Regions from separate parts of the Janthinobacterium sp. HH106 genome, predicted to be linked through region 4. Evidence: predicted binding sites of a transcription regulator. Region 4 holds the regulator's gene; each other region holds the start of a gene.
What was found. Region 4 encodes LexA, which represses DNA repair genes until DNA is damaged. Its sites were predicted from a motif close to ACTGTATNNNNATACAGT; they were not measured.
Positions count from the first base shown of each region.

Region 1: JAB8_RS06650 (putative DNA modification/repair radical SAM protein) is a predicted target of LexA. The motif match lies at 1,431-1,448, and genes of this name have one in related genera.
Region 2: JAB8_RS24275 (error-prone DNA polymerase) is a predicted target of LexA. The motif match lies at 5,443-5,460, and genes of this name have one in related genera.
Region 3: JAB8_RS05400 (PA0069 family radical SAM protein) is a predicted target of LexA. The motif match lies at 5,150-5,167, and genes of this name have one in related genera.

Region 1 covers NZ_LRIC01000012.1:122,014-129,383, reverse strand. Annotated here, with positions in the region: gene modB (molybdate ABC transporter permease subunit) at 1-539, opposite strand, end outside; gene modA (molybdate ABC transporter substrate-binding protein) at 556-1,326, opposite strand; gene JAB8_RS06650 (putative DNA modification/repair radical SAM protein) at 1,464-2,696, shown strand; gene JAB8_RS06645 (UdgX family uracil-DNA binding protein) at 2,693-4,168, shown strand; gene JAB8_RS06640 (bile acid:sodium symporter family protein) at 4,120-5,133, opposite strand; gene JAB8_RS28875 (hypothetical protein) at 5,417-5,860, shown strand; gene JAB8_RS06630 (BON domain-containing protein) at 5,924-6,286, opposite strand; gene JAB8_RS06625 (sigma 54-interacting transcriptional regulator) at 6,554-7,370, opposite strand, start outside.
Region 2 covers NZ_LRIC01000063.1:26,116-33,485, reverse strand. Annotated here, with positions in the region: gene JAB8_RS24285 (FAD-linked oxidase C-terminal domain-containing protein) at 279-1,595, shown strand; gene JAB8_RS24280 (GNAT family N-acetyltransferase) at 1,762-2,235, opposite strand; gene JAB8_RS24275 (error-prone DNA polymerase) at 2,274-5,429, opposite strand; gene JAB8_RS24270 (transcriptional regulator) at 5,595-5,945, opposite strand; gene JAB8_RS24265 (DUF6516 family protein) at 5,942-6,307, opposite strand; gene JAB8_RS24260 (PhzF family phenazine biosynthesis protein) at 6,450-7,235, shown strand.
Region 3 covers NZ_LRIC01000008.1:221,868-229,237, forward strand. Annotated here, with positions in the region: gene maiA (maleylacetoacetate isomerase) at 1-541, opposite strand, end outside; gene JAB8_RS05380 (fumarylacetoacetate hydrolase family protein) at 557-1,591, opposite strand; gene JAB8_RS05385 (VOC family protein) at 1,644-2,177, opposite strand; gene JAB8_RS05390 (LysR family transcriptional regulator) at 2,284-3,252, shown strand; gene JAB8_RS05395 (gamma-glutamylcyclotransferase) at 3,282-3,899, shown strand; gene JAB8_RS05400 (PA0069 family radical SAM protein) at 3,945-5,087, opposite strand; gene JAB8_RS05405 (tRNA-uridine aminocarboxypropyltransferase) at 5,216-5,884, opposite strand; gene JAB8_RS05410 (methyl-accepting chemotaxis protein) at 6,010-7,370, opposite strand, start outside.
Region 4 covers NZ_LRIC01000040.1:19,168-26,537, reverse strand. Annotated here, with positions in the region: gene JAB8_RS15735 (inorganic phosphate transporter) at 1-748, opposite strand, end outside; gene JAB8_RS15730 (DUF47 domain-containing protein) at 788-1,414, opposite strand; gene JAB8_RS15725 (replicative DNA helicase) at 1,508-2,893, opposite strand; gene rplI (50S ribosomal protein L9) at 3,029-3,484, opposite strand; gene rpsR (30S ribosomal protein S18) at 3,512-3,802, opposite strand; gene priB (primosomal replication protein N) at 3,828-4,127, opposite strand; gene rpsF (30S ribosomal protein S6) at 4,148-4,537, opposite strand; gene JAB8_RS29105 (hypothetical protein) at 4,580-4,780, opposite strand; gene lexA (transcriptional repressor LexA) at 4,813-5,448, shown strand; gene JAB8_RS15695 (cystathionine gamma-synthase family protein) at 5,666-6,907, opposite strand; gene purF (amidophosphoribosyltransferase) at 6,951-7,370, opposite strand, start outside.

The DNA.
Region 1 (7,370 bases), on a different contig from region 4:
ACCGACAGGGTCTGCGTCTTGCCGGGAATGCTGCCGGCCACCATCAGGGTGGCGCCGAATTCGCCGAGCGCGCGCACGAAGCCCAGCAGCACGCCGGCCAGGATGCCGCGCCAGGCCAGCGGCAAGGTGACGCGGAAGAAAATCGCCAGCTCCGAAATGCCCAGCACGCGGGCCGCCTGCTCGAGCTGCCCGTCGACCGCCTCGAAGGCGGCGCGCGCGGGCTTAAAGACGAGGGGAAAGGCGACCACCGTGGAAGCGATCACGGCGCCCTGCCACGTAAAGATCAGGTTGATGCCGAAGTTGTCCTGCAGCCAGACGCCCAGGGTGCCGCGCCGGCCCAGCAGCACCAGCAGGTAATAGCCGAGCACGGTGGGCGGCATCACCATCGGCAGGGTCAGCAGGGCGTCGAGCAGCTCGCGCCCGGGAAAGCGCGTGCGCGCCAGCAGATAGCCCGTACCGATGCCGAGCAGCAAATTGAGCGCCGTGGCCCACGCCGCAACTTTGAGCGACAGGGCCAGCGCGGTCCAGGCGATATCCATGTACAGTCTTTTTACTTTATGGCTTTTTAAACCCGTACTTGGCCAGGATGGCTTGCGCAGGTGCCGTCTGCAGGTAGCTGACGAAGCGCTTCGCTTCGGCCGCATTGCCGCTGCCCTTGATGGTGGCGATCGGGTACAGCACGGGCGCGTCGAGCGGCACGTCCAGCACCACGTTCACCTTGTCTTTCATGATGGCCGCGTCGGTGGCGTAGACAAAGCCCGCATCGACTTCGCCGCGCGCCACATAGTCGAGCGACTGGCGCACGTTCTGCGTGCCGATGGCTTTCGGCTGCACGGCTTCCCACAGCTTCGCCTTCTTCAGCGCGCCTTCCGAATAGCGGCCGACGGGCACGCTGGCCGGGTTGGCGATGGCCACGCGGGTCACGCCCTTGTGCGTCAGGTCGGCCAAAGCTTTGATGCCCAGCTTGCTATCGTGCGGCACGATCAGCACCAGGCTGTTGCCGACGAAGTCCATGCGGTCGGCCGGCAATACCAGGCCCTGCTTTTGCGCCGCATCCATGGTTTCCTGGTCGGCAGAGGCAAACACGTCGACGGGCGCGCCCTTGACGATCTGCTGCAGCAGCACGCCCGAGGCGGCAAAGTTCAGGGACACCTTGCTGCCCGGATACTGCGCCTCGTAGCTTTGCGCCGCATCCTTGAACGCGTTCGTCAGGCTGGCCGCGGCCGACACGACCACTTCGCCGGCAAGGGCGGAGGTAGCGGCAGTGGCGAGCAGGGTGACGCCAAGCAGGCGGGCGAGGGAGGTGAGGCGCAAGGTGAGGCACATGAGCGTATCCTGAATGAGAAAAGAACCAGGTCCGTAATATACACCGATATATAGCGTTCTGCCATTGCACAGATCAAGCCGGTACCAGGCCGATTCCCTGATATACTGTATATAAACACAGTATATCGAGGTGCACCATGGAATTGACGGACAAGCTGGAAATCCTGGCCGACGCGGCCAAGTACGACGCTTCCTGCGCCAGCAGCGGCGCGCCGAAGCGCGATTCCATCGGCAAGGACGGTTTTGGCGCCACCTCGGGCATGGGCATTTGCCACAGCTACACGCCGGACGGGCGCTGCGTCTCGCTGCTGAAAGTGCTGTTGACCAATTACTGCCTGTACGATTGCCAGTACTGCGTCAACCGCCGTACCTCGAACGTGCCGCGCGCGCGCTTTACGGTGGCCGAAGTGGTGAAACTGACGGCCGACTTTTACCTGCGCAACTACATCGACGGCCTGTTCCTCAGTTCCGGCATCATCCAGTCGGCCGACTACACGATGGAGCAACTGGTGCAGGTGGCGCGCGAGTTGCGCGAGGTGCACCAGTTCCGCGGCTACATCCACCTGAAAACCATCCCCGACGCCGATCCGGCCCTGGTCGCGCAGGCGGGCCGCTATGCCGACCGGCTCAGCGTCAACATCGAACTGCCGACCCAGGACAGCGTGCAGAAACTGGCGCCGGAAAAGAGCGTGCACACGATCAAGCTGGCCATGGGCGCCATCCGCCGCAAGCTCGATGAAAAGGCCGAAGAACCGCGCTCGCCGCGCTTCGCGCCGGCCGGGCAAAGCACGCAGATGATCGTCGGCGCCGACGCCAGCGACGACCAGCAAATCCTCGCCACGGCCGAGACCTTGTACGGCAGCTATAAACTCAAGCGCGTGTACTACTCGGCCTTCAGCCCGATTCCCGACAGCCCGAAAAGCGTGCCGCTGGCGCCGCCGCCGATGCTGCGCGAACACCGGCTGTACCAGGCCGATTTCTTGCTGCGTAGCTATGGTTTCCAGGCCAGCGAACTGCTGCCCGCCAGCGGCGGCAACCTGGCGCTCGACATTGATCCGAAACTGGCGTGGGCGCTGGCGCACCGCGAACAATTTCCGCTGGACTTGAACCGCGCGGCGCAGCACATGATCGCGCGCGTGCCCGGCATCGGCCTGCGTAACGCGCAGCGCATCGTCGACCTGCGCCGTTTGCGGCAAGTGCGCTATGCCGACCTGTCGCGCCTGCGCTGCAGCATGAAAAAGATTGCCCCCTTCATCATCACGGCCGACTACTTTCCCGCACGCGACACCACCGCCTCCGAACATTTGCGCCGCGCCATGGCGGACGCACCGCAGCAATTGAACTTATGGCCGGAGCTGCAGGCAGCATGAAAGAGATCAATGAGCGCGTGGTGCGGCTGGCGCAATCGTTCGACGCGTGGCGCGCGGCCGCGCGCGAACTGATCGCGCGCGGCGTGCCGCCTGCCGACGTGGCCTGGCAATCGCAGCCCGGCGAGGGCGACCTGTTTTCCTCCACGCCAGAGGCCACGGATACCGGCGCGCCACCGCTGCGCCTGCCCCGCCAGCTGGTGGAACTGCTGGAGAGCGCCGCCTGTTTCAACGTGCATGACCGCTGGGCCTTCCTGTATCAGGTGCTGTGGCGCTGGCAGCAGGGCCAGCACGACGTGGTGTCCCCGGCCGACGCGGACGGCGCGCGCCTGCACGCCATGGTCAAGGCCGTGCACCGCGAGGAGCACGACATGCATGCCTACGTGCGCTTCCGCGAGCGGGCCGAAAGTGACGGCGCGCCCCGCTTCGTGGCCTGGTTCGAGCCCACGCACGCGGTGCTGCCGCAGGTGGCGCGCCACTTCGCGCGCCGCATGGGCTCCATCAGCTGGATGATCGCCACGCCCGGCGCCAGCATGTTGTGGGATGGCGCCACCTTGCACGCGGGACCGGCCCTGCTGCGCGGCGCGGCCGACATCGACGATGCGGGCGAAGCGCTGTGGCTGACCTACTACCGCAGCATCTTCAATCCCGCGCGCGTGAATGCGGACTTGCTGCACAGCCATATCCCTTCGCGCTTCTGGAAAAATTTACCCGAAGGCGCCATCGTGCCCGCCATGCTGAGCGGCGCGGCCAACGGCGAGCGGCGCACGGGCCAGACCGCCAGCGTGGGACAGCGGCAGGGCGCCGCCATGATCCCGATCAGCGCAGAGCGGGCCCAGCCCGCGCGCGCGACTGCCACGACGCTGGACCAGTGCCGACGCTGCGCGCTGTGGCAGCACGCCACGCAAGCCGTGCCCGGCACAGGCCCGCACACCGCCCGCATCATGCTCGTCGGTGAACAACCGGGCGACCAGGAAGACCTGGCCGGACTGCCCTTCGTCGGCCCGGCCGGGACACTGCTGGACCAGGCCATGCAGGAAGCGGGCCTGGCGCGCGACAGCATCTATCTGACCAATGCTGTCAAGCATTTCAAGTGGGAACCGCGCGGCAAGCGCCGCCTGCACAAGACGCCTGCGCAGCGCGAGATCCTCGCCTGCCATGGCTGGCTGGAAGAAGAGATCGAACGTGGCAAACCACAGGTGATCGTGGCGCTGGGCAGCACGGCACTAAAATCTGTGCTGCAGGATGGCGCGGTCAGCATGACGCCGCTGATCGGCACGCCCATCGAACACGACGGGCGCTGGGTGGTGGCCGTGTATCACCCGTCGTACGTGCTGCGCGCACGGGACGAAGAGAGCCGGCGCCAGGCGTATGCGGTGATAGTCGATGGCTTGCGGCATGCGCTGCGGCTACTGCAGGAGCCGCATCACGGCGTCGCCGCCGGCACTTCCTGCGCCTCGTCGCGCCTCGCATAGCGCTGCGCAATCACGGCGCAGATCATCAGCTGAATCTGGTGGAACAGCATCAGCGGCAAAATCACCATGCCCAGCGAGTGCGTGGCAAACAAGACCTTGGCCATCGGTACGCCGCTGGCCAGGCTTTTCTTGGAACCGCAGAAAACGATGGCGATTTCATCTTCCTTGCTAAAGCCCAGGCGGCGGCTGATGAAGGTCATCAGGCCCAGGACCAGGGCCAGCAGCACGATGCTGAACACGCCCAGAGCGACCAGGGTTTCCACCGAGATCGTGTGCCACAGGCCTTCACTGACGGCTTCGCTGAAGGCCGTGTAGACCACCAGCAAAATGGAGCCCTGGTCGACGAACTTGAGCATGGCCTTGTGGCGGTCGACCCAGCGGCCTATCCAGCGGCGCAGGAACTGGCCGGCCAGGAAGGGCAGCAGCAATTGCATGACAATCGATAAAACGGCGTCGACCGACGACTTGCTTTCCGCGCCCTTGGCCACCAGCAAACCCACGAGGATGGGCGCAAGAAAAATGCCGATGAAATTCGAGGCCGAGGCGCTGCAGATGGCGGCCGGCACGTTGCCGCGCGCCATGGCCGTCAGCGCGATCGACGATTGCACGGTCGATGGCAGCGCGCACAGGAACAGGATGCCCACGTACAGCTCGGGCGTGAGGAAGGTCAGCGCCAGCGGCCGCAGGGCCAGGCCCAGCAGGGGGAACAAAATAAACGTGCTGGCCAGCACCAGCAAATGCAGGCGCCAGTGCATGACGCCGGCCACCACGGCTTCGCGCGACAGCTTGGCGCCATGCAGGAAGAACAGGGCGCCGATGGCAACAGTGGTGATATTGCCGAAGACCACGGCCGTCTGGCCCGTGCAGGGCAGGAAGCTGGCCAGCGCCACGGTGACGAGCAGGGCGATGGTGAAGTTGTCGGGTTTCAGATTGCGCAGCAGGGCGGCGGAAGAAAAAGAAGACATGCGGTGGCCTGGTAGCGGCCCAGCCTTGCAACACTGCGCCATGGATGACAAAAAGCGCCGGAATCGGCGCCAGTGCTGGCTATTCTACCGTTGAACTCGATTCCTCATCGCTAAAAATCATACAGTGAGAATGACGAAAATTTGCTATCCGCATTATTCGCGCTTTCAATGATTCATCTAAAAAGAAACAGAATTTCTACAAATATAATATTTTCATAGATAAATAAACAATGCCAATTTACACTGATTTGTTCCAAAAACTATAACTACATCTAGGGTCAATATGTATAAGTTACCTCTTGTTTTAGCATCACTTGCGTTGACTGGCTGCGCATCCGTCGCGGGCGAAAAATTTCAGCCTGTATCGATCCAAACCATTCATGAGAGCAAGGAAGTGTCCGGTATTGGCTGCAATCTCAGCAACGATGCTGGGAACTGGTTCGTTGTCAGCCCTGGCAGCGTTATGGTGCATAAGAGCACTGGCGACATGATCGTCGACTGCAAGAAAGGCAATTTGTCTGGAAGTTCGACTCTGGTATCGAAGTCGAATGGTGCCGTATGGGGCAATATTCTACTGGGTGGTGGCATCGGCTACATTGTCGACCGGAACACGGGGGCGGGCTTTGATTATCCCAATACAACGACAATCCAGATGCGGGACATCGTTGCGGCCCCGGTGACACTGACGCCTCCGCAAGCAACTGCCGAAACAGTCAAGACCAACTGAAATAGACAAAAAAATGCCCTGTCCGCAGACAGGGCAACCCGGAGTAAAGTACAGCGCGAGGGATTAACCGGCGGCTTTGACTTTCAGCTCGTTCTTGATTTCTTTCACGCCGCTCACGGAAGCGACGATCTGCACGACGCGGTCACCCGCTTCGGCGCTCGGCACGTCGCCCGACAGGACGACCACACCTTGCTGGGTTGCTACCTTGACTGGCAGGGCAGCGGCTTGCGCATCGGCGCTCAGGGCGGCCTTGGCCGAGGAAGTGATGGTTTCATCAGGGACGGCTGCGGCGGCGTTGGCGGCCACGACGGTGTCAGCAGGAGCTTGTGCTTTTGGGGCGGAGTCAGCTGCATGCGAAGCGGTGATCGAGGCGCCCGACAGTACGATAGCGGCAACCAGGGTATTGAACAGTTTCGATGTTTGCATGGTAGTTCCTCTCAATGAAGTTAAAAGCTTCTTACTTGGATAAAGCAACACTTTGAAGCGTCACATCTACCCATACAGCAAGCACCGTGCCAGCTTTTAAATTTCATTAAAAATCAACGACTTACATGCAAACTCGATTTTTCCAGCCCGTTTCCGCCGGATCTGGCCCGAAAAACGGGGCTTTTTGTCGCCTGTCAGCGACAGAATGTGGCAACAATATCAATGTTTCAGGCTAAGCCGCTGATTTTTAACGCTTTATTTTTGTCGCTAATCAGCGACAGGGTCGCCGTCGGCCCGGAACAGGGCCGGCGTCAGCTCGTATTTCTGCAATAAACGGTAGAACTCCGTGCGGTTGCGGTCAGCCAGGCGGGCCGCGTCGGCCACGTTGCCGTCCGTCAGGCGCAGCAGCTGGATCAGGTAGTCGCGCTCGAAGCGCTGCTTGGCTTCGTTATAGCTGAGCGCTTCGAGCGACGGCACGCGCAAGGCCCGTTGCACCAGCGACAAGGGCACCAGCGGCGCCGTGGCCAGCGCGCAGACTTGCTCGACGACATTGACCAGCTGGCGCACGTTGCCCGGCCATGGCGCGGCCACCAGCGCCGTGAGGGCGTCGGGCGCGAAGCCGTTCAGGGTTTTTTGGTACTTGGCGGCCAGTTTCTGCAGAAAATGGTTTGCCAGCAAGGCGATGTCTTCGCGGCGCTCGGCCAGCGGCGGCAAGGTCAAGGTCACCACGTTGAGGCGGTAATACAGGTCTTCGCGGAATTGCCCTTCCACCATGGCCACATCGAGGTCGCGGTGCGTGGCGGACAATAAGCGCACGTCGACAGGCCGCGTCTGGTCGGCGCCCACGGGCCGCACGGCCCGCTCCTGCAGCACCCTCAGCAATTTGACTTGCAGCGGCAGCGGCATGTCGCCGATCTCGTCCAGAAACAGGGTGCCGCCATCGGCCGCCTGAAACAAACCTTCGCGGTTGCCGACGGCGCCCGTAAACGAGCCTTTCACGTGGCCGAACAGTTCCGATTCCAGCAGTTGTTCGGGGATGGCGCCGCAGTTGACGGCGATGAACGGCGCCTTGGCGCGGCGGCTG
Region 2 (7,370 bases), on a different contig from region 4:
ATGGCCTTTCGGGTGGAAGCACGCATTGCAAAATAACTACTGGCGGGCATTTTAATAGAAATGATTCTCATTTACAACCAATGCACGGCACGCCATGCGGATTTTTTTACAAGCGGCAAAAAATTAACTGGCGCTTCAGTGAAATCCCCGGGCGCGGAGTAGAATAAAAAAAACGGAGGACTTGCGTGAATCAAACTGACCAGTTGGCGGTACTGAAAAAACCGCTGCCCGTATCCCTTGCTGCCGTACTTTCCCTGATCTTTGCCGACCGCTTTTCCATGACGCAAGCCATGCGCGCACACCATGGCCGCGACGAGTCGAGCTATCCCCCCATGCTGCCCGATGCCGTCATCTTCGCCCATTCCACCGAGGAAGTGGCGGCCGCCGTCAAGCTGTGCAGCGCGCACGACGTGCCCGTCATCGCCTACGGCAGCGGCACTTCGCTCGAAGGCCATGTGCTGGCACTGCATGGCGGCGTGACGATTGATCTGTCGCAAATGAATCACATGGTCGCCGTGCACAATGAAGACTTGACGGCCACCGTGCAGGCGGGCGTGACACGCAAGCAGCTGAACGAGGACATCCGCGACACGGGCCTGTTCTTCCCTATCGATCCGGGCGCGAATGCCTCGCTGGGCGGCATGGCGGCCACGCGCGCCTCGGGCACGAACGCCGTGCGTTACGGCACCATGCGCGAAAACGTGCTGGCCCTCACGGTGGTGACGGCCGACGGGCGCATCATCAAGACGGGGACCAGGGCGAAAAAATCGTCGGCCGGCTACGACCTGACGCGTTTATTTGTCGGCAGCGAAGGGACCCTGGGCATCATTACGGAAGTGACGGTAAAACTGTATCCGCTGCCGGAAGCGATCTCGGCCGCAGTGTGCTCGTTCCCCGGCACGGGCGAGGCCGTCAGCGCCGTGATCCAGACCATCCAGATGGGTATTCCTGTGGCACGGGTCGAGTTTCTCGATGAAAATGGCGTGAAAGCCATCAACGCCTACGACAAGATGGCCTTGCCGGAAAAGCCGCTGCTGCTGTTTGAATTCCACGGCACGCCGGCCAGTGTGGCCGAGCAGGCGCAGCTGGTGCAAGCCATCACGGCGGAACATGGCGCCAGCGATTTCGAGTGGGCCAGCCGACCCGAAGAGCGCTCGCGCCTGTGGGCCGCTCGCCACAACGCGTACTTCGCCCTGCTGCAGATGCGGCCGGGCAGCCGCGCCATTTCCACCGACTGCTGCGTGCCGATTTCGCGGCTGGCCGAATGCATCCTCGCCACCAAGGCCGATTGCGAGGCGCAGGGCCTCGTCTATGCCATCATCGGCCACGTGGGCGACGGCAATTTCCACGTGCAGATGCTGGTCGACCCCGACGACCCGGCCGACATCGCGCGCGCCGAAAAGGTCAACAGCGACATGGTCACGCGCGCCATCGGCATGGACGGCACGTGCACGGGCGAGCATGGCGTGGGCATGCACAAGATGGCTTTCCTGGTGGAAGAACATGGCGAGGGCGCCATCGACACCATGCGCGCCCTCAAGCACGCGCTCGACCCGAAGAACATCATGAATCCGGGGAAGATTGTCAGATGGTAGGTCGCGCCCTTCGGGATCGGCATTTTTCCCACTGGGAAAAATGCCCTCTCTGGGTACGTCTCCAGTCCTTGCCGTTGGCTTAATTTCTACGCCGTCATCAAAGTCATAAGCCCGCAAGCAAAAAATGGGGGCAGACCCGCCGGGTCTGACCCCAGCCTTGGCCATTTTACAATTCCATGCGCATCGGCACGAAAGCGATGCCGCCCGTTTCCACCTTCGGCCCCGTGGCAACAAAGCCCAGGCTTTGATACAGGGGCAAGGCGTAGGCCGAGGAATTGACGGTAAAGGCCGTCACATCGCCCTTGGCCAGCGACGCGTCGCGGGCCGCCTGCCACAGGCGGCGCGCCATGCCGCGCCGGTGCAGGGCGCGCGGCACGAACATGTGGAACAGATGCGTGTTGTCGCGCATGGCCACCACGCCGGCCAGTACGCCGTCGATATGCGCGAGCTGGTAGGCGTAATTGGGCAGCGACAGATAGCCTTCGATGGCGGGCTGGCGGCAGTTCTCGATGAACTTTTCCGCCCCCACGCCGTCCGGGTGCAGGGTCAAAAAGGGCATCAAGTCGTCGATCAGGGCGACGATGGCGGGCGCGTCGGCGACCAGGGCGGGACGCAGTGTCGGTTCGGGGAGTGTCGTCATATTCAAATAATGCCATGCCCCCTCCCCGCCGGCAACTCTCAGCAAAAATCGCGGCTGCTGGTCCGCAAGCGCCCCAGCAAGTGCGACATATCGACCAGGTGCTTGGCCACCAGGTTGCGCACGATGCCTTCCCTTTGCCAAACACCGTACACGCCCAGCAGCGGCGCGCTCAGCACTTCACGCCGCTGGCTTGCCACCAAGTCGGGCCAGACGATGACGTTGACCGTGCCCGTCTCGTCTTCCAGGGTCATGAAGATGACGCCCTTGGCCGTGCCCGGACGCTGGCGCACGGTGACGATGCCGCAGGCGCGCGCCACTTGCCCGCTCGTGTACGTCATCAGCGTGGACGCCGGCATGAAGCGCTGTTCCAGCAATTGTTTGCGCAACAGCGCCAGCGGGTGGCGACCCAGGGTCAGGCCTTGCGCGCGGTAGTCGCTGACGATGCTCTCGCCTTCCGTCGGCGCGGCCAGCACGGGCAAATCTTCCTCTTGCGTGGTATCGCGCAGCAAGTCCCTGTCCGGCACGGCGCCGGCCGCCTGCCACAGCGCTTCGCGCCGGTGCCCGGCCAGCGCATGCAGCGCGTTGCCGGCAGCGAGCACCTGCAAGTCATGGCGGTCCAGGCCGCCACGGCGGGCCAGGTCGGCCACATCGACGAAGGCGGCGATGGCACGCGCATCCTCAATGCGTTGGGCAGCCTGCGCGCGCATGCCGAACAGGCTGTTCAAGCCCAGGCGCACGGCCGGTGCATCACGCTGCCCGCCCTGCCCTGCCGGCGCTTCCAGCGCCGCCTCCCAGCCGCTGACGGCCACGTCGACGGGCAGCACCTGCACGCCATGGCGGCGCGCATCCTGCACCAGTTGCGAAGGGCTATAAAAGCCCATGGGCTGGCTGTTGAGCAAGGCGCACAGGAAGGCAGCCGGTTCGTGGCATTTCAGCCAGGAACTGGCGTACGTCAGCAGGGCGAAACTGGCCGCGTGCGACTCCGGAAAACCGTATTCGCCAAAGCCCTCAATCTGGCTGAAGATGGCCTCCGCGAACTCCCGTTTATACGCATTTTTGACCATCGTTTCGACGATGCGTTCCTTGTAATTGTTCATGCCGCCCTTGCGTTTCCAGGCCGCCATGGCGCGCCGTAGCTCATCAGCCTCGCCGGGCGTGAAATCGGCCGCGATGATGGCCACCTGCATCACCTGCTCCTGGAAAATCGGGATGCCGAGGGTGCGCCCCAGCGCCTTGTCCAGGCCCTTCGGATACTCGACCGGCTCTTTCTGCTGGCGCCGCTGCAGATAAGGATGCACCATGCCGCCCTGGATGGGCCCGGGGCGCACCAGCGCCACCTCGATGACGAGGTCGTAGAATTCACGGGGCCGCAGGCGCGGCAGCATGCTCATCTGCGCGCGCGACTCGATCTGGAATACGCCGATGGTGTCCGCCTGGCACATCATGTCGTAGGTGGCGGGGTCTTCGGCGGGAATATCCTGCAGGCGAAATTCCTCGCCGCGCCGCCCGCTCACCAGTTCCAGGGCGCGGCGCAGGGCCGACAGCATGCCCAGCGCCAGCACGTCGACCTTCATCAAGCCCAGTTCTTCCAGGTCGTTCTTGTCCCACTCGATGACGCTGCGTTCGGCCATGGTCGCGTTTTCAATCGGCACCAGGCGCGACAGCTTTCCCTGAGCGATGACAAAGCCGCCCGGATGCTGCGACAGATGGCGGGGAAAGCCCAGCAGCTGCTGCGCCAGGCCCGCCCACTGCTGCGACAATTCCGCTTCCGGGTCCAGCCCGCATTCGGCCAGGCGCTCGAGCAGATCGCGCTTGCCGTCGAACCAGCGGTGCGCCTTGGCCACCTTTTCCACGATGGCCAAATCAATCCCCAGCGCCCGCCCGCTGTCGCGCAAGGCGCTCTTCGGCCGGTAGCTGATCACCACGGCCGCCAGCGCGGCCCGTTCGCGCCCATATTTGCCGTAGATATATTGGATGACCTCTTCGCGCCGCTGGTGCTCGAAATCGACGTCGATATCGGGCGGCTCGTTGCGCTCGCGCGACATGAAGCGCCCGACCAGGCAATTGCCGCGCGCCGGGTCCACTTCCGTGATGTGCAGGCAATAGCAGACGGCCGAATTGGCGGCCGAACCCCGGCCCTGGCACAGGATGTTTTGCGAGCGCGCAAAGCGCACGATGTCGTAGACGGTCAAAAAATACGCTTCGTAGGAAAGATCCCGGATCAGCTCCAGCTCCTGTTCGATCTGCTCCTGCACGTTGGCTGGAATACCGAGAGGAAAGCGCAGCAGCGCGCCCGCATACGTTTCTTCGCGCAGATACGTCGCCGGCGTGTGGCCGTGCGGCACCAGCTCGACGGGATAGTCATAACGCAGGCTGTCGAGCGAAAACGTGCACTGACCGGCGATGCGCACGGTTTCCGCCAGCGCTTGCGGCGGATACACATTGGCCAGGCGCAAGCGCGCGCGCAGATGCTGTTCCGCATTTTGCGCCAACGCATAGCCGCACTCGCCCACGGGTTTGCCCACGCGGATCGCGCACAGGGTGTCGAGCAAGGGCTTGCGCGACCGCACGTGCATGCACACGTGGCCGACGGCTGCCACGGACAAGCCCAGCGCCTGCGCCGCCTCCTGCACGGCGCTGCGGTGCGCGTCATCCTGCGCCCGCTGCAGCAGGTTCAGGCCGATCCAGCTGCGCTCGCGGCCAAAGGTGGACGCCATCCACTCACCCTGCGCGCGCACGGTTTCCGCCTCGGCCGCATAGCTGGGCAGCAAGATCATCAGACAGCCGGGCAAGCCCCGCAAATGGGCAAACTCCGCCGCAGGCGCGGTGAAATCATCGGGCGTCAGCAGATAGCGCCCCTTGGCCGCCCGCGTGCGCGCCATGGTGATCAGTTCCGACAAGTTGCCGTAACCATCGATATCGCGCACCAGGGCCAGCAGGGACGGCCCCGGACTGCCGTCGGCCTGCGTCAAATGGAAATGCGCGCCGATAATCAGGTGAAAACCGGCCCGCTTGGCCACCGCATGGGCGCGCACGACGCCGGCCAGCGAACACTCGTCAGTAATGGCCAGCGCCTTGTAACCGAGCTGCACGGAGCGCGCCACCAGCTCTTCCGCATGCGAGGCCCCATGCAGGAAGCTGAAATTGCTCAGGCAGTACAACTCAGCATACTCGGGTAAGACGGCGCCCCACATGATCTACCTCAATACTGTATGTAAACACAGTATATTATACTCATCTGGAATCAAGTAGCCGGTTCCAGTCGGATAGTGTTCATTTTGATGGGCACACGGAGCGTCTGCCGGCCCGCGCTAGGCTTTGGCCTGTCGCATGACGGACCAAATTGATAGTCCGGCAAATCAATTAGCAACTATGCGAAACTCCGTCGCTGTGGCTACGGGGCGAACTTGATTTCGCTCCCGTTTCAATTCCACGATGCCGTAATTGGACATTGTTTTCAATGTGCGCGACAGGTTGCTAGGTTTACGGCCCGTTGTCTCAGCCAATGCAGAGATGGATTCCGGTTGCGTTTCCAGAATCACGTGCAACAACGCCCGGTTTTCGTCGCTCAGGACTTCCGCCAGCGATTTGATCGAAGTGAACCAGACCTTGGGCTCATCCGCCTTCGGTTTATATATGCCGCGAGCGATGGCGAGCACGCGTTCGCGGATTTTCTCTTGCGGCATGATGCCAATAAAAATCGGTTTCATTGCTTTTTTACCTCCAGCAAAATGCGGTCCACGTCAGCAAAAGAATCATTGATGAGATGCTGCGCATCCTTGAATTCGTATGGCACTCCCTGATCTGACGGATGCCGGTGTTTATGGTCGAATGCCACGATGCGTCCCGCATATTTGAATTTCTTTGGCGGCTTTACCATGTGCGCATTGTCGTAACCGAGGATGCGTTTGCCATACGGTTCGTGCAGCGTCAGCGAGTAGCGTATGCCGTGAGGAATCTCATCCGACACTTCCGTCCGCCTGGCTTCTATCTTGATCCAATAACCGCCATCCTGGTCGAGGATGGAACCATCCATGTCCAGCAATGTATCGATGGCAGGATCGGTCCTCATGCTGGAAGTATATCATCTGCTGATATGTCACTTCCACGAAAGCGTCAATAGGCGCAGCCTTTGACTCCACCCAGCCAAGACATCGCGAAGCTTTGCACTTATTTTCGTTTATGCTGATGTTTTATCTTGCCCATCGACCGCCATGATCGTCCACTTATTAAAATGTTTCGGCGCCGCCCCCGGCGGCGGCAATGCGGCACTGGTCGTGGAAAACGGCGGCAGCAGCGAAACGGCGCGCCAGACCTTCGCGCGCGAACGCCAGGTCAGCGCCTGCGTCTTCCTCGACCGGCAGGCGGACGGTGCCATCGTGCTTGACTATTTTTATCCGCACACGCACAGTCCCTTGTGCCTGCATGCCACCCTGGCGGCCGCGCATGTGCTGCTGACGGCGCCCGGCGCGCCGCCGGCGCTGACGGTGAGCACGGCCATGCGCGGGCAAGCCTTGCAGCTGGTGCGCCGCGCGGAAGGGATATTCATCGGCTTGACATCGCAGCCGGCACCGGTCGTCATGCTGGAAAAATATGTGCCGTCGGAACTGATGGGCCAGCACATGCACTTGCTGTCGCCGCCCGTGATCGCCTCCGTCGGCAGCCCGAAGCTGCTGCTGGAAGTGGCCGACCGCACCACCCTGCGCGCGCTGCGGCCTAACCTGGAACTGATCGCCGACTGGAGCGCCTTGCATCAGGTCAGCGGCTGCTATGCGTATTGCCGCACGGGCGAGAGCGAATATGAAGGACGCAACTTCAACCACCGCGACCCGGCGCTGGAAGACAGCGCCACGGGCGTGGCGGCAGGCGCGCTATCGGCACATTTGCAACAGTCGCTGCGTCTGCATCAGGGCCACGTGACGCAGCAGCCGTGTCTGATCGAGGTGCAATACAGCACGCAGGCAATCTGGGTGGGCGGCATGGTGCAGCGCAGCACCTGAACGGGGCATCACGCACCAGTACAAGGCAAGCTCGGCAGCGGCCAAAAGAGAATCAACCAGGAAACAACAGTTACAGCAAATTTGTAATAACAAAACGAAGTATCGCTGGTGAATGCTGAAATGATGGCACTAGAA
Region 3 (7,370 bases), on a different contig from region 4:
AGCGCTGCGCATTGAACACTTGCGGCACCAGGCAGCAGTCGGCCATCGTCGGGCTGTCGCCATGACAGAACAGGCCAACTCCGGCCGGATCGCCCTGCGCCAGCAGCGCTTCCACGGCCGCCAGTCCCTCGGCCATCCAGTGGCGGTACCATTCCTGCTTGGCCTCGTCCGACAGCCCCAGGGTGTTTTTCAGGTATTTCAGGACGCGCAGATTCGTCAACGGATGGGCGTCGCAGGCGATCGCCAGCGCCAGCGCGCGCACGCGGGCGCGTCCCAGCGCATCCGCCGGCAGCAGCGGCACCGCTGGCCGCGTCTCGTCGAGGTATTCGAGCATGGCCAGCGACTGCGTCAGGATGGCGCCCTCGTCGTCGAGCGCCGGCACCAGGGCCGACGGGTTGACGGCGCGGTAGGCCGGCAGCAGCTGCTGGCCGCCGTCCTGCAGCAGGTGCACCGGGATGCTGTCGTAATCGATGCCCTTCAAATTCAAGGCGATGCGCACGCGGTAGGCGGCCGAACTGCGGAAATAGGTGTACAGCTTCATGGCGCGGCCTCCCCCTCAGGCGCGGCCGGCGCTGTTGCCAACATACAGCGCGACCGTCTGCTCGATGCTGCCGAAGATGCTGGCGCCGGCCGCGTCGCGCATCTCGATGCGCACCGTGTCGCCGAACTTCAGGTACGCCGTTTTTGGCGCGCCGTGTTCGATGGTTTCATACATGCGCACTTCGGCCAGGCAGCAGTAACCGACGCCGCCGTTTTCGATGCTGGAGCCGAACAGGTTGCCCTGCTTGTTCGACACGGTGCCGGAGCCGACGATGCTGCCGGCGCCCAGTTCGCGCGTCTTCGCCGCATGGGCGACGAGCTGCGCAAAATTGAAGGTCATGTCTTCGCCCGCATTTGGTTTACCGAACGGTTTGTCGTTCAAGTCCACCAGCAGCGGCAGGTGCAATTTGCTGTCCGCCCAGTCGGCACCCAGTTCGTCGGGCGTGACGGCGACGGGCGAAAACGCGCTGGCCGCCTTCGACTGGAAGAAACCGAAGCCCTTGGCCAGTTCGCCCGGGATCAGGTTGCGCAAGGAGACGTCGTTGACCAGCATCACCAGCCGGATCGCTTTCGCCGCGTCGTCCACGCCGGCGCCCATGGCCACGTCGCCCGTGATCACCGCCACTTCCGCTTCCAGGTCGATGCCCCACTCTTCCGACAGGGCGAAGATGGGGTCGCGCGGGCCGATAAAGCTGTCGGAGCCGCCCTGGTACATCAGCGGGTCCGTGTAGAACGAGGCCGGCACTTCCGCGTTGCGCGCCTTGCGCACCAGTTCCACGTGGTTGATGTAGGCCGAACCGTCGGCCCACTGGTAGGCGCGCGGCAGCGGCGAGTGGCACAGATTGGCATCAAACGGCTGCGCGTCCGGCGCCTGGCCCGCGTTCAGGGCCGCGTAGGCCTGTTCCAGTTTCGGCGCCACGGCATCCCAGTTGTCGAGCGCCGCCTGCAGGGTGGGAGCGATGGCGGCCACGCGCTGGTACTGGCGCAGGTCGCGGCTGACGATGATCAGGGCGCCGTCGCGGCTGCCGTTTTTCAGGGTTGCGAGTTTCATGGAGTGTGTTCCTTGTTAGGCTTAGTGTTCAGATGGATGCCGTGGGCGGCGCTCAGGCTTCGGCCGGCGCGTGCATCCAGGCGGCGTGCTTCGGCGCGCGGCGCGTCTGCGACCATTCTTCCAGCATTTCCCATTTGACGGCGTCCAGTTTGGCCATCATCTCGGGCGTGCCCACGTTGGCTGCCAGTTCCAGGCGGTGGCCGTTGGGGTCGAAGAAATAGATCGACTGGAAGATGGCGTGGTTCACCGGGCCCAGCACCTCGATGCCGGCGGCCACCAGGCGCTCCTTGGCGGCCAGCAGTTCCTCCATGCTGCCCACTTCCAGCGCCAGGTGCTGCACCCAGGCCGGGGTATTGCGGTCGCGGTCCATCGGCGGCTGCGTCGGCAGTTCAAAAAAGGCCAGCACATTGCCCTGGCCCGCGTCGAGGAAGACGTGCATGTACGGGTCCGGCGCCTTGGTCGACGGCACCAGGTCTTCGGCGATGGCGAGGACGAAATTCATGTTCAAATGCTTGACGTACCACTCGACGGTTTTCTTCGCGTCGATGCAGCGGTAGGCGACGTGGTGGATTTGCTTGATCTTCATAATGTCTGTCTCCGATGGATGGCGGGTTTTTCAGCTTTTCACCATTAGAATCGAGTTACAGCTATCATACAAACAATTTTTAACCATCGATTTATCGGATTATCTTATGAGTCCCAGCCTGCGACAGATGCGCGCCTTCGTGGCGCTGGCCAAGACCGGCAGTTTTACCCTGGCCGCCGAATACCTGCACGTGACGCAGTCCGCCTTGAGCGGCTTGATCAAGGAACTGGAGAGCGTGCTGGGCGTGCGCGTGGTCGAGCGCAGCACGCGCAAGACGCAGCTGTCGGAAATCGGCCGCGAACTGTATCCGCTGTTTGAAAAGATGATCGAGGACCTCGACGGCGCCATGGCCGGCATCGCCCAGCGCAAGGCCCTGAAGACGGGCCTGGTGCGCATCGCCGCGCCGCAGATGATGGCGTGCACCCTGCTGCCGGAAGTGATCGCCGCATACCGCCAGGCGCACCCGGAGGTGCAGCTGCGCCTGGTCGACTGCCCCGTGGAAAACGTGTCGGCGCGCGTCTTCAGCGGCGAAGTCGATTTCGGCATCGGCCCCGAGCGCGATCCGACGGCGGAAATCGCCGCGCAAGTGCTGTTCGAGATGCCCTTCGTACTGGTCTTCCCCGAGCAGCATCCGCTGCAGCAGAAAGAGCGCGTGACCTGGGCCGACGTGGGCGACTATCCGTTCATCTCGCTGCAGGGGCAATTTACGGAGCGTTTGCTGCGCGACATGCACGGCGCGTTTCGCGAACTGTCGCTCAATCCCTATAACGAAGTGACCTTCATGACGACGGCGCTGGCCATGGTCAGCGCCAACCTCGGCATCACGGTCTGCCTGCCGTACGCGGAGCCGATGGTCAAACTCTACAAATTGCACATGCGCACCCTGCACGAGCCGGAACTGACGCGGCGCTTTTTCGTCTACACGAAGACGGGGCGTTCGCTGTCGCCGGCCGCCGAAAGCTTCATGGCATTCCTGTTCCGCTTTGTCGAGACGCACGAGTGGAACGTGGGAGCGGGCGGCGGCACGGCCCGCGAGGCGCTGTCGGCCGGCGGCCCGGCCGGCGCCCCTTTATAATGGCGCATCGCCCCTTATCCACTTGCACCATGACCCAGCCTGACCAGCACGCCCTGTCTGCCACCGACGCCGCTACCATCGCCATCAACCAGCGCATGAACAAATTCGACGGCCATGAGCAGGTCTGGCTGTTCGGCTACGGCTCGCTGATCTACAAGGCGGACTTCCCCTATATCGAACGGCGCCCCGCCAGCATCGAAGGCTGGACGCGGCGCTTCTGGCAAGGTTCGCACGACCACCGGGGCACGCCGATGGCGCCGGGCCGGGTCGCCACCATCGTGCCGCAGGCGGGCGCCGTGTGCGACGGCATGGCGTATCTGATCACGCCCGAAGTCTTCGCCCACCTCGACCACCGCGAAAAAAACGGCTACCTGCGCCTGGCCACCGACATCACCTTCGACGATGGCAGCAAGGTCGAAGGCCTGGTGTACATCGCCAACGAGGAAAACGCCGCCTTCCTCGGCGCCGCATCGGAACTCGATATCGCGCGCCAGATCGCCCGATCAAACGGCCCCAGCGGTCCGAACAGCGAGTACCTGCTGCACCTGGCCAGCGCCCTGCGCGAACTGGGCAAGAGCGATCCGCATGTCTTTTCCATTGAGCAACATCTGGCGCAGATGCAGGAACAGGATAATGCCGCACGATAGCGCCGCAGCGCACCCCTGCGGCATCAGCGCTGACGCTGGTTTAACTTAAAACAAATCCAGCTGCCCCGCATTGCCTTTTTTTACTTTTGCACCCAATGGCGGCACCACCAGTGGCCGGCGGAACTGCGTGCAATCGAGCTGTTTGAAGCGGCCACCCTTGCCGTGCAGCCCCAGCCGGTGCACGGCCTTTTCAAAGCGCTGGCGGATGAGGTCGGCCCACACGCCTTCGCCCCGCATGCGCGCGCCGAACGCGCTGTCGTAATCCTTGCCGCCACGCATTTCGCGCACCCGGTTCATCACGCGTTGGGCACGCTCCGGAAAGTGCGCTTCCAGCCATTGCTGGAACAAGGGGCTCACTTCCCACGGCAGGCGCAGCACCACGTAATGGGCGTGGATGGCGCCCGCGTCGCGCACGGCTTCGAGCAGCTGCTCGATTTCCGGCTCCGTCACGAACGGGATGATGGGCGCGATGCTCACGCCCACGGGAATACCCGCGTCCGTCAGGGTGCGGATGGTGCGCAGGCGCCGCGCCGGGGCGGCCGCGCGCGGCTCCAGGGTGCGCGCGATGGCCGGGTCCAGCGTCGTGACAGTGACGGCCACGGCAGCCAGGCGCCTGGCCGCCATGGGCGCCAGCATGTCGATATCGCGCTCGATCAGCGATGATTTCGTGATCAGCGCCACGGGGTGGTCGCATTCGTGCAGCACTTCCAGCACGCGCCGCGTCAGCTGCCGTTCGCGTTCGCACGGCTGATACGCATCGGTATTGACGCCCAGGGCGATCGGTTCGGGCACATACGACGGCTTGGCCAGTTCGCGCCGCAACAGTTCGGGGGCGTTCACCTTGGCGTAGATGCGGCTTTCGAAATCCAGGCCCGGCGACAGGCCCAGGTAGCTGTGCGTGGGGCGGGCAAAGCAATAAATACAGCCATGTTCACACCCCCGGTACGGGTTCAGCGACACGTTGAAGGGCAAATCGGGCGAAGCGTTGCGCGTGAGAATGGTGCGCGCCTGTTCGTCGCTGACCTGCGTCTTCCATCCCGGCGCCGCCGCCTCCCCAGCCGCCTCGCCCAGGCCGCCCACGCTCCAGCCGTCATCGAAACCGGCGCGCGCATGCGTCTCGTGGCGCCCCAGCAGATTCGAGACGGCCCCGCGCCCCTTTTGCGCTTTCAGCGATTGCGGCGGCAACATGGCTTGCCCGGCGAAGCTGTCATCGTGCTCTGGAATGATTGCTTTCATGAACGGCCCCATCAACTGTATATACGTACAGTATACTATGCCGCTGTGCGGCCAAGATCAAGGGCTACCGTGCTGTCGTTTCAAGCTTTTTCGCCATGCGGCATGACATAACTCAACTGCTGCGCCACAAAGCCGTCAAATGCCGTGATCAAGGGAACGAAGCGGGAAGCGTCCTGCTCCAACTGCATCAGGGCATAGCACGTCGCTTCCAGGGTCGATAACTGGTCTGGCGCATGCGCCTTGCGGATCAGATAATGGGAAGCGGGTGTATCGCGCAGCGGCAGGCGCGGCAGCTGTTGCAACAGGGGATTCAGATACAGCATCTTGCGGCTCTTGCGCCAGGTGGCGTCCAGCACCACCAGCCGCAATTGGCTCGAAAATCGGGCCGGATCGAGCAAGATGGACGGGTCGAGCGCTGGCGGCGGCGCGATGCCCAGCGAACGGTCGCCTGGCGTATCCGGGTACAGCAGCACATTGTGCTTGTCGGCCAGCAGTTCAGCGAGCGCCTCCGGGGCAAACTGTTCGCCCGTCAGCAGGCGGCTGTTGGGCAGGCTCAGATGCAGCAAGCGGGCGCTGCCCTTGGCGTTGTGGACTTCCAGCGGATGCTGGAGGATCAGCACGTCCACGGCGTGGGCGACGGGGGCAGTCCAGCGACAAATGCAGCTGGACGCAGCGCGCAGGCAAACCGGGCAGCGTGCGCGTTTGGCGGGTTCAGCCTGGAAGGAGGATGCGGCGCCAGGGCTGGCGATCGCGCTGGAAATAGAGCGGGAGGTACGGCGGGTGGTCATGGCGGAGCGCGTTCGCGGCTGTCTTCAAGCCGCGATTGTAGCGCCCGTGCCATGCCAAGGGAAAGCTGCGCTTAAAACACCTGCGCTTAAAACTCTTCCCAGTCGTCGGCACCGGATGCCACCGTCGTCTTCGGTGTGCGTGCACGCACAGCTTCCGCTGGCGCCGCCTTGCCCGGCGCAGGCGCGGCCACGGCGGGTGCCGGCGTCCGCGGCGTGGCGTGCCGCATGGCAGGCCGCACCGCAGCTTTGATGGGCGCCGACGCCGTCACGGACGGGCCAGCACTGGCCGAAACATAGCGCTGTGTGGCATCGAGCTTGAACACGCCCACCACGTCGGCCAGCTTGGCTGCCTGTTCCTGCATGGATTCGGCCGCCGCCGCCGCTTCTTCCACGAGGGCCGCGTTTTGCTGCGTCACCTGGTCCATCTGGCCGATGGCCCGGTTGACTTGTTCGATGCCGGTGCGCTGCTCATCGCTGGCGTCGGTGATCTGGTTCATGATCTGCGTCACGTGGCTGATGCTTTGCACGATCTCGTCCATGGTGCGGCCCGCCTTGTCCACCAGTTGCGAACCGGCCTCGACCTTTTGCACGGAATCGTCGATCAAGCCCTTGATTTCCTTGGCCGCCGCGCTAGAGCGCTGCGCCAGGTTGCGCACCTCGGAGGCCACGACGGCAAAACCACGGCCCTGCTCGCCGGCGCGGGCCGCTTCGACGGCCGCGTTCAGGGCCAGGATATTCGTCTGGAAGGCGATGGCGTCGATGACGCTGATGATGTCGACGATCTTGCGCGAGGAATCGTTGATCGAGCCCATGGTGCTGACCACTTCCGAGACCACCACGCCACCCTTGCTGGCGATCTGCGAGGCGTCGATGGCCAGCTGGTTGGCGCTGCGCGCATTGTCGGCGTTGAGTTTCACGGTGGAGGTCAGCTCTTCCATGGACGATGCCGTCTCTTCCAGCGAACTGGCCTGCTCTTCCGTGCGCGACGACAAGTCCAGGTTGCCGGCCGCGATTTCGCTCGACGCCGTGCTGATCGATTCGGTGCCGGCGCGCACCTGACCCACGATACTGACCAGTTTATCGTTCATGTTTTTCAGCGCGTGCATCAATTGCCCCGTCTCATCGCGGCTTTCCACGACGATATGGCTGGTCAGGTCGCCGGCGGAAACGGCTTGCGCCACCTCGACTGCACGCGTGATGGGACGCGTGATCGAGCGCGTGATCCAGTAGGCGCAGGCAATGCCCAGCAAGATGGCCACCACGCCCAGCGAGATCAGCAGCAGGCGGCCGTTTTCGTAGCGCGAACGAATTTGCGCAGCCGTTTCGTCGAGCAATTTGGCTTCCAGCAGTTCCAGCTTCTTCAACGACGCCAGATAGATGTCGCGCTTGGCGACCATGTCGCCTTCGTACAGGCGCTTGCCCAATTCCAGATCGCCCGCATTCTTGG
Region 4 (7,370 bases):
GGCCCATGGTCTTGACGATGCGCCAGCCGCCGAACAGGGTGCCGAAGCTGATGGCCGTGTAGCACGAGATGATGACCCACATCGGCGGCATCTGGTCGTTCACGTTCGAGTAGCCGGCCGCGATCAGCAGCATCCAGATGATGCCGATGGTTTTTTGCGCATCGTTGCCGCCGTGGCCCAGGCTGTAGGCGGCTGCCGATGCCAGTTGCAAACGGCGGAACCACTTGTCGACCTTGCGCGGCGTCGAACGGACAAAAATCCACGACACGATCAGCATCATGATGGAGCCGAACACGAAGCCCAGCACGGGGGCGATGACGATAAAGGCCACGGTTTTCCACAGGCCGGCCGCGACCAGCGCGCCCGTGCCGGACTTGGCGACAGCGGCGCCCACCAGGCCGCCGATCAGGGCGTGCGAGGACGACGAGGGAATGCCGTAGTACCAGGTAAACAAATTCCAGAAGATGGCGCCCATCAGCGCGCCGAAGATCACGTACTGGTCGATCACGGCCGGGTCGATGGTGCCCTTGCCCACCGTGGCGGCCACGGTCAGCTGGTGGAACACGAAGATGGCGACGAAGTTGAACGTGGCGGCCATGGCAACCGCGGTCTGCGGTTTCAATACGCCCGTCGAGACCACCGTGGCAATCGCGTTGGCGGCATCGTGGAAGCCGTTCATGAAGTCAAACAGCAGCGCGAGGACGATCAACAGGCCTAGCACGTAGATGCTGATTTGTATGGTCATTATAGTTTCTTTTCTGATTCTGGTTCAGGACAGGCCCAACGCTTACGCGTTTTCGACGATGATGCCTTCGATAATATTGGACACATCTTCGCAACGGTCGGTCACGGTTTCCAGAATTTCGTAGATCGCTTTCAGCTTGATCAGGTTGCGCACATCCGGTTCGTCGCGGAACAGCTTGGACATGGCGGCGCGCATCACGTGGTCGGCGTCCGATTCCAGGCGGTCGATCTCTTCGCAGATGGCGACGATCTTGCGCGAGTTGTCCATATTGTGCAGCATGGCGACGGCGTCGCGCACTTTCTCGGTACAGGCCAGCACCAGTTCGGCCAGGCGCTTGGCTTCCGGCGTGACGGCCTTCAGGTCGTACAGCGAAACGGTTTGCGCCGCATCTTCCAGCAGGTCGAGGATATCGTCCTGGCGCGTGATCAGCTGATGGATGTCGTCGCGGTCGATCGGCGTGATGAAGGTCTTGTGCAGCATTTCCACGGTGGCGTAGGTGACTTTGTCCGCCTGTTTCTCGATGCTTTCGATCGCATGCACGCGGTTTTCCAGGTCGTCGAAATTGGTCATCAGGCCGAGCATCTCTTTCGCGCCCTTGACGCACAATTCCGCGTGCTGGTTAAACAATTCAAAAAACTTGCCCTCAGTGGGCATCAAGCGTCCAAACATGTCATTCTCCGTTAAGCATTGAGTCGTGTTATTTACTACAGAAAGCCGCCCCGTATGAGGGGGCGGCCAATGGAATATCAGTGCTGCTGAGTCTTAGTCGCCTTGGTAAAGCGCCAGGCCACCACTGTAATTGCCAAATTTGGTGTACTGCCCCATGAAGGTGAGGCGGATGCTGCCGATTGGACCGTTACGTTGTTTGCCGATGATGATTTCGGCCGTCCCCTTGTCCGGCGAGTCGGGGTTATACACCTCGTCGCGGTAAATGAACAGGATCACGTCGGCATCCTGCTCAATAGCGCCCGATTCGCGCAAGTCGGACATCACGGGACGCTTGTTCGGGCGTTGTTCCAGCGAGCGGTTCAACTGTGACAGCGCGATCACGGGGCAACCGAGTTCTTTCGCCAGGCCTTTCAAGCCACGCGAAATCTCGGAAATCTCCGTGGCGCGGTTGTCGCCCGGCGTATTGGCCGACATCAGCTGCAAGTAATCGACGATGATCAGGCCCAGCTTGCCGCACTGGCGCGACAAACGGCGCGAACGGGCGCGCAATTCGATCGAGTTGAGCGCCGGCGTTTCATCGATGTACAACTGCGCGTCGTTCATCTTCTGGATTGCATTCGTCAGGCGCGGCCAGTCTTCGTCGTTCAGGCGGCCCGTGCGCAGGCGGTGCTGGTCCAGCTGTCCGACGGAGCCGAGCATACGCATGGCCAGCTGGGCGCCGCCCATCTCCATCGAGAACACGGCCACGGGCAAGCCGCTGTCGATGGCCACGTTTTCGCCGATGTTGACGGAAAACGCCGTCTTGCCCATCGACGGACGGCCCGCCACGATCACCAGGTCGCCCGGCTGCAGACCCGAGGTCATGCGGTCGAGGTCGATGAAACCGGTGGGCACGCCCGTGATTTCACTCTGGTTGTCGCGGCTGTACAGTTCGTCGATGCGCTCGACCACCTGCGTCAGCAGGGGCTGGATGGCGGTCCAGCCCTGGGCGCCGCGCGCGCCTTCTTCGGCGATGGCGAAAATCTTCGATTCGGCCTCGTCAAGCATCTGCTTGACTTCCTTGCCTTGCGGGCTGAAGGCCGTGCCGGAGATATCGTCGGCGACGGTAATGAGCTTGCGCAGCACGCCGCGGTCGCGCACGATCTCGGCATAGCGCCGGATGTTCGCGGCCGATGGCGTGTTTTGCGCCATGGCGTTCAGGTAAGCGAGTCCGCCCACGTCATCGGCCTTGCCGAGCTGGGTCAGGGTTTCAAAAACAGTAATGACATCGGCTGGCTTGGAAGCGTTAACCATCTTGACGATTTGCTCGAAGATGATGCGATGGTCATAGCGATAGAAATCCTCCGCATGCATGAAGTCGGCGATGCGGTCATAGGCGGCATTGTCGCGCAGCAGACCACCGATAACGGATTGTTCTGCTTCGATCGAATGCGGCGGAATACGGAGGGAATCCAGTTGCGGATCAGAGGGGGCGTTCATGGCGCGAATTATACCCGCTTCGGCGTGCCGGCAAAAATAAAGGGCTGAAAATGAGCGAAAAAAAGGCCACAAAAAAGCCGGGCGAACCCGGCTTTTCATAGTGCGGCAGCGCTTGCGGGCCAGGCCCGCAGACGATTACGCGTTCGCGTCTGGAACGACAGCGATAACAACTTCCACGACCACGTCGGTGTGCAGAGCAACCGAAACGTTGTGCTCGCCAACGATCTTCAGCGGGCCGGTAGGCATGCGGATTTGTGCTTTTTCAACAGCAAAACCTTGCTTGGTCAGCGCTTCAGCGATGTCGAAGTTGGTGACGGAACCGAACAGACGGCCATCGACGCCAGCTTTTTGAGCAACTTGAACGGTCAGGCCGCTCAGTTTTTCGCCCTGGGCTTGCGATGCGGCCAGTTTGGCGGCAGCAGCTTTTTCCAGTTCGGCGCGCTTGACTTCGAATTCAGCCACAGCGGTTGCCGTAGCACGACGTGCCAGGCGTTGCGGGATCAGGAAGTTACGTGCGTAACCGTCTTTGACTTTGACGACTTCGCCGAGGTTACCGACGTTTACAACTTTTTCTAACAGAATGATTTGCATAGTTCTTCTCCAGGAATATCTGACCGATTAAGCGTGGTGCAGATCGGTGTATGGCAGCAGCGCGAGGAAGCGAGCGCGCTTGATTGCGGTGTCGACTTGGCGCTGGTAGTGCGCTTTGGTACCGGTCAGGCGTGCTGGCATGATCTTGCCGTTTTCCTGGACGAAGTCTTTCAGCGTGTCGACGTCTTTGTAGTCGACTTGCTCAACGTGAGCTGCCGTGAAGCGGCAGAACTTCTTACGTTTGAACAAAGGGTTTTGCTGTTTGCGTTTTTCTTTAAGCTTGAGCTTATTTTTGTCGAACTTTTTACCGAATGCCATGTCAGGCTCCTGTATCTAAAATGCGCTAGTCAGAATTGACTGCACTAAAATCAATGATGTGAAACACCAAACTCTTGCTGTTGCGGCTCTTCCTGGCCAGGAAACCCGTGAACTGATACACCCCGCCCAAGCTTGCCTGACTGAACCGGCCTGAAATTTCGCCAGCGGCTAGCGCGGCAACATCAAACTCGGTCAAACGGGCAATCCCTGCTTCCATCTGCTGCGAACTGTGTTGCAATACTGCATTCACAATCGGCAGCCCTGCCGGGGTATAGCGCAATATTTCGCGCTCGGCAATGATGGCGGTGACTTGTAGCTGGTTCAGCGCACGATCCTGGTCAAGAATTAAGCTGCTGCTGCGGCTGGAGCGGCTGCTGGTGCTTCGGTGCGGTGGCTTTTGGCCGCGTCTTCGCGTTGTACCGATTTCATCATCGGCGAAGGAGCTGTTTCAGCTTTCTTCATTTTAACGGTCAGGTGACGCAACACGGCATCATTGAATTTGAATGCTGTTTCCAACTCGACCAGGGTCTCGTTGTCGCATTCGATGTTCAGGCAGATGTAGTGTGCTTTAGGCAGCTTTTGGATCGAGTAAGCCATTTGACGGCGGCCCCAATCTTCCACGCGGTGAACCGAACCGCCGCGGGTGGTTACGCTGGCTTTGTAGCGTTCGATCATCGCGGGCACTTGCTCGCTTTGGTCCGGATGGACGATAAAGACTATTTCATAATGACGCATGCAAACTCCTTCAGGTCGGATTGATAATCGCCCACCCCGGCGTCAAGACGGGTGTGGGAAGGTCAGCCGAAGATTATAACCGCCTTTTGCAAACGTTTCAATCATTGCTTGCGCCAGCACCCGAAAAGCCCGCGGACCACCGTGCTTTTCGACCGGGAACAAGTATTTCTTGCGAAATTCGCCGAAAACACGGAAATCCCCTTGCATAGTGGGCGATACTGTACAAAAATACAGACTGTTCATATAGACAGCATTTTAGTATGCACCCACCGCTCATGATCAAGCTGACAGCACGACAAGAACAAATCCTGAACCTGATCAAGGACGCGATTGAAAACACGGGCTTTCCTCCCACCCGTGCCGAAATTGCCAATGAACTGGGTTTCAAATCGGCCAATGCGGCCGAGGAGCATTTGCAGGCCCTGGCCCGCAAGGGCGCGATCGAGATTTCGCCCGGCACCTCGCGCGGCATCCGCCTGATCGGCGCGGCAGCCGAAGCGCCGCCATCGAAAGTGCCGGCGGCACTGCTGATGTCGCTGCCCCTGATCGGCAGGGTGGCCGCCGGTTCGCCCATCCTTGCCCAGGAAAACCTGGAAGCGAGCTACAACGTGGACCCCGCCCTGTTTTCGGCCAAGCCCGACTTCCTGCTGAAGGTACGCGGCTGGTCCATGCGCGACGCCGGCATCATGGATGGCGATTTACTGGCCGTCAAAAAGGTCGACAGCGCCAAGAATGGCCAGATCGTCGTGGCCCGCATCGGCGACGAAGTCACGGTCAAGCGCTACAAGAAGACGGGTTCCGTCATCGAATTGCTGCCGGAAAACCCCGATTTCAAGGTCATCACCGTGTCGCCGGAAGATGAATTTGCCCTGGAAGGCTTAGCAGTCGGCTTGATGCGCAGCTGGCACTGATTGAGCGCGCCCTCATAAACCTACTGCGCAGCCCACTCTCGGGCATCCGTTGCTCGCTAGCTGGGCGCCCCCGTACAATGTACAGCTCCGCTACTCAACCCGATATTGGACTTGCTCGCTACGGTTTCTGAAGGCACGAAGACATTACCATTGAACGGCGAAAAACAAAGGGCCGCAACAGCATGACTGTTGCGGCCCTTTTCATTTGTCCGGCGACTTATACATCGAGTGCTTGGCGGAAATCCTCAAGCAGATCCACCTCATCCTCGATACCGACGGAGACGCGGATCAGCGATTCGGCGATGCCCATGCTGGCGCGGCGCTCGGCGCCCATCTCATAGAAGATCGTGTGGGCGACGGGAATGACGAGGGTACGCGTGTCGCCCAGGTTGCTCGCGGGAATAGCCAGATTCAAACGATTGAGGAAATCGAAGCAATCGATGCCATCCTTCAATTCAAAGCTGAACAGCGAACCATAGCTGCGGAACAGGTCGCTCGCCAAGGCGTGCTGCGGGTGCGACGGCAAGCCCGGGTAGTGCACGGCCGCCACTCTCGGGTCGGCCTGCAACATGGTGGCCAGCGCCAGGGCGTTCGAGCAGGTGCGGTCCATGCGCAAGGCCATGGTTTCCGCGCCGACGGCGATATGATGCGCAGCTTCCGGACCCAGCGAGGCGCCGAAGTCGCGCAAGGCCTTGGCACGGATCTGCGCGATGCCCCACTGCGCGGGCGCCGCCTTCTTGTAATTCTCGAAAATATTCGGATACTGCGTCCAGTCGAACACGCCCGTGTCCGTCAAGCTGCCGCCCAGCGCATTGCCGTGGCCGCCGATGGATTTCGTCAAGGCATTGACCACGAGGCCCGCGCCCACGGCTTTCGGGCGGAACAAATACGGCGTCGTCATCGTGTTGTCGACGATGTACAAGATGCCCTTTTCGCGGCACAGGTCACCGATTTTTTTCAGGTCGGCGATCTGCGTGCGCGGATTGGCGATGGTTTCCACGAACACGATGCGCGTGGCAGGCGTGATGGCGGCCGCCACGTTGGCCACCTCGGTGGCGTCGACGAAGGATACGGCGATGCCCTGCCCCGTCACCGTTTGCCACAGGCTGTTGGTGTTGCCAAACAAAAAGGCCGACGAGACGACATGGTCGCCCGCGCGCAGCAGCGACTGCACCACGGCGCCGATGGCGCCCATGCCGGTGGCGAAGCACAAGGTCGCCACGCCGTCTTCCATCTTGTTGACCTTGTCTTCCAGCGCGGACACGGTGGGGTTGCCCTGGCGGCCATAGCGGAAACCGGGTTCCTTGCCCTGGAATACGGAAGCGAGCTGGCGCGCATCGCCGTAGCCGAAGGCGACGGAGGTGTGCACGGGCTTGTGCAGCGAACCATGCTCGATGCCCTTGCGGCGGTCGTTATGCAGGATGGTGGTGGTAAAGCCGTAGTTTTTTTTATCGTTCATGATCGCGGAGCAAAAAAAGCCCGGCGCTAGCCGGGCAAGATAATTACGCTTCTGTCGTTGCCAGGTTCAGGTTCAGCTGGGAACGCGGCGTATCTTCGGGCGCTGCCGCCTTCGGATGGTGGCGCGCATATTCCAGGCGGTCCAGGTATTCCTGCGACACGTCGCCCGTCACGTAGACGCCGTCGAAGCACGAGGCCTCGAAGTTGGTCAGGGCCGGGTTGACGTCGGCGATCGCCTGCTTGAGCGCGCCGATATCCTGGTAGACCAGGTAATCGGCCGTGATTTCGCGGCACACTTCTTCCGTCGTGCGGCCGTAGGCGATCAGCTCGTCGCGCGTCGGCATGTCGATGCCGTACACGTTCGGATAGATGACGGGCGGCGCGGCCGAGGCGAAGATGACTTTCGTCGCGCCCGCTTCACGCGCCATCTGCACGATTTCACGGCTGGTGGTGCCGCGCACGAT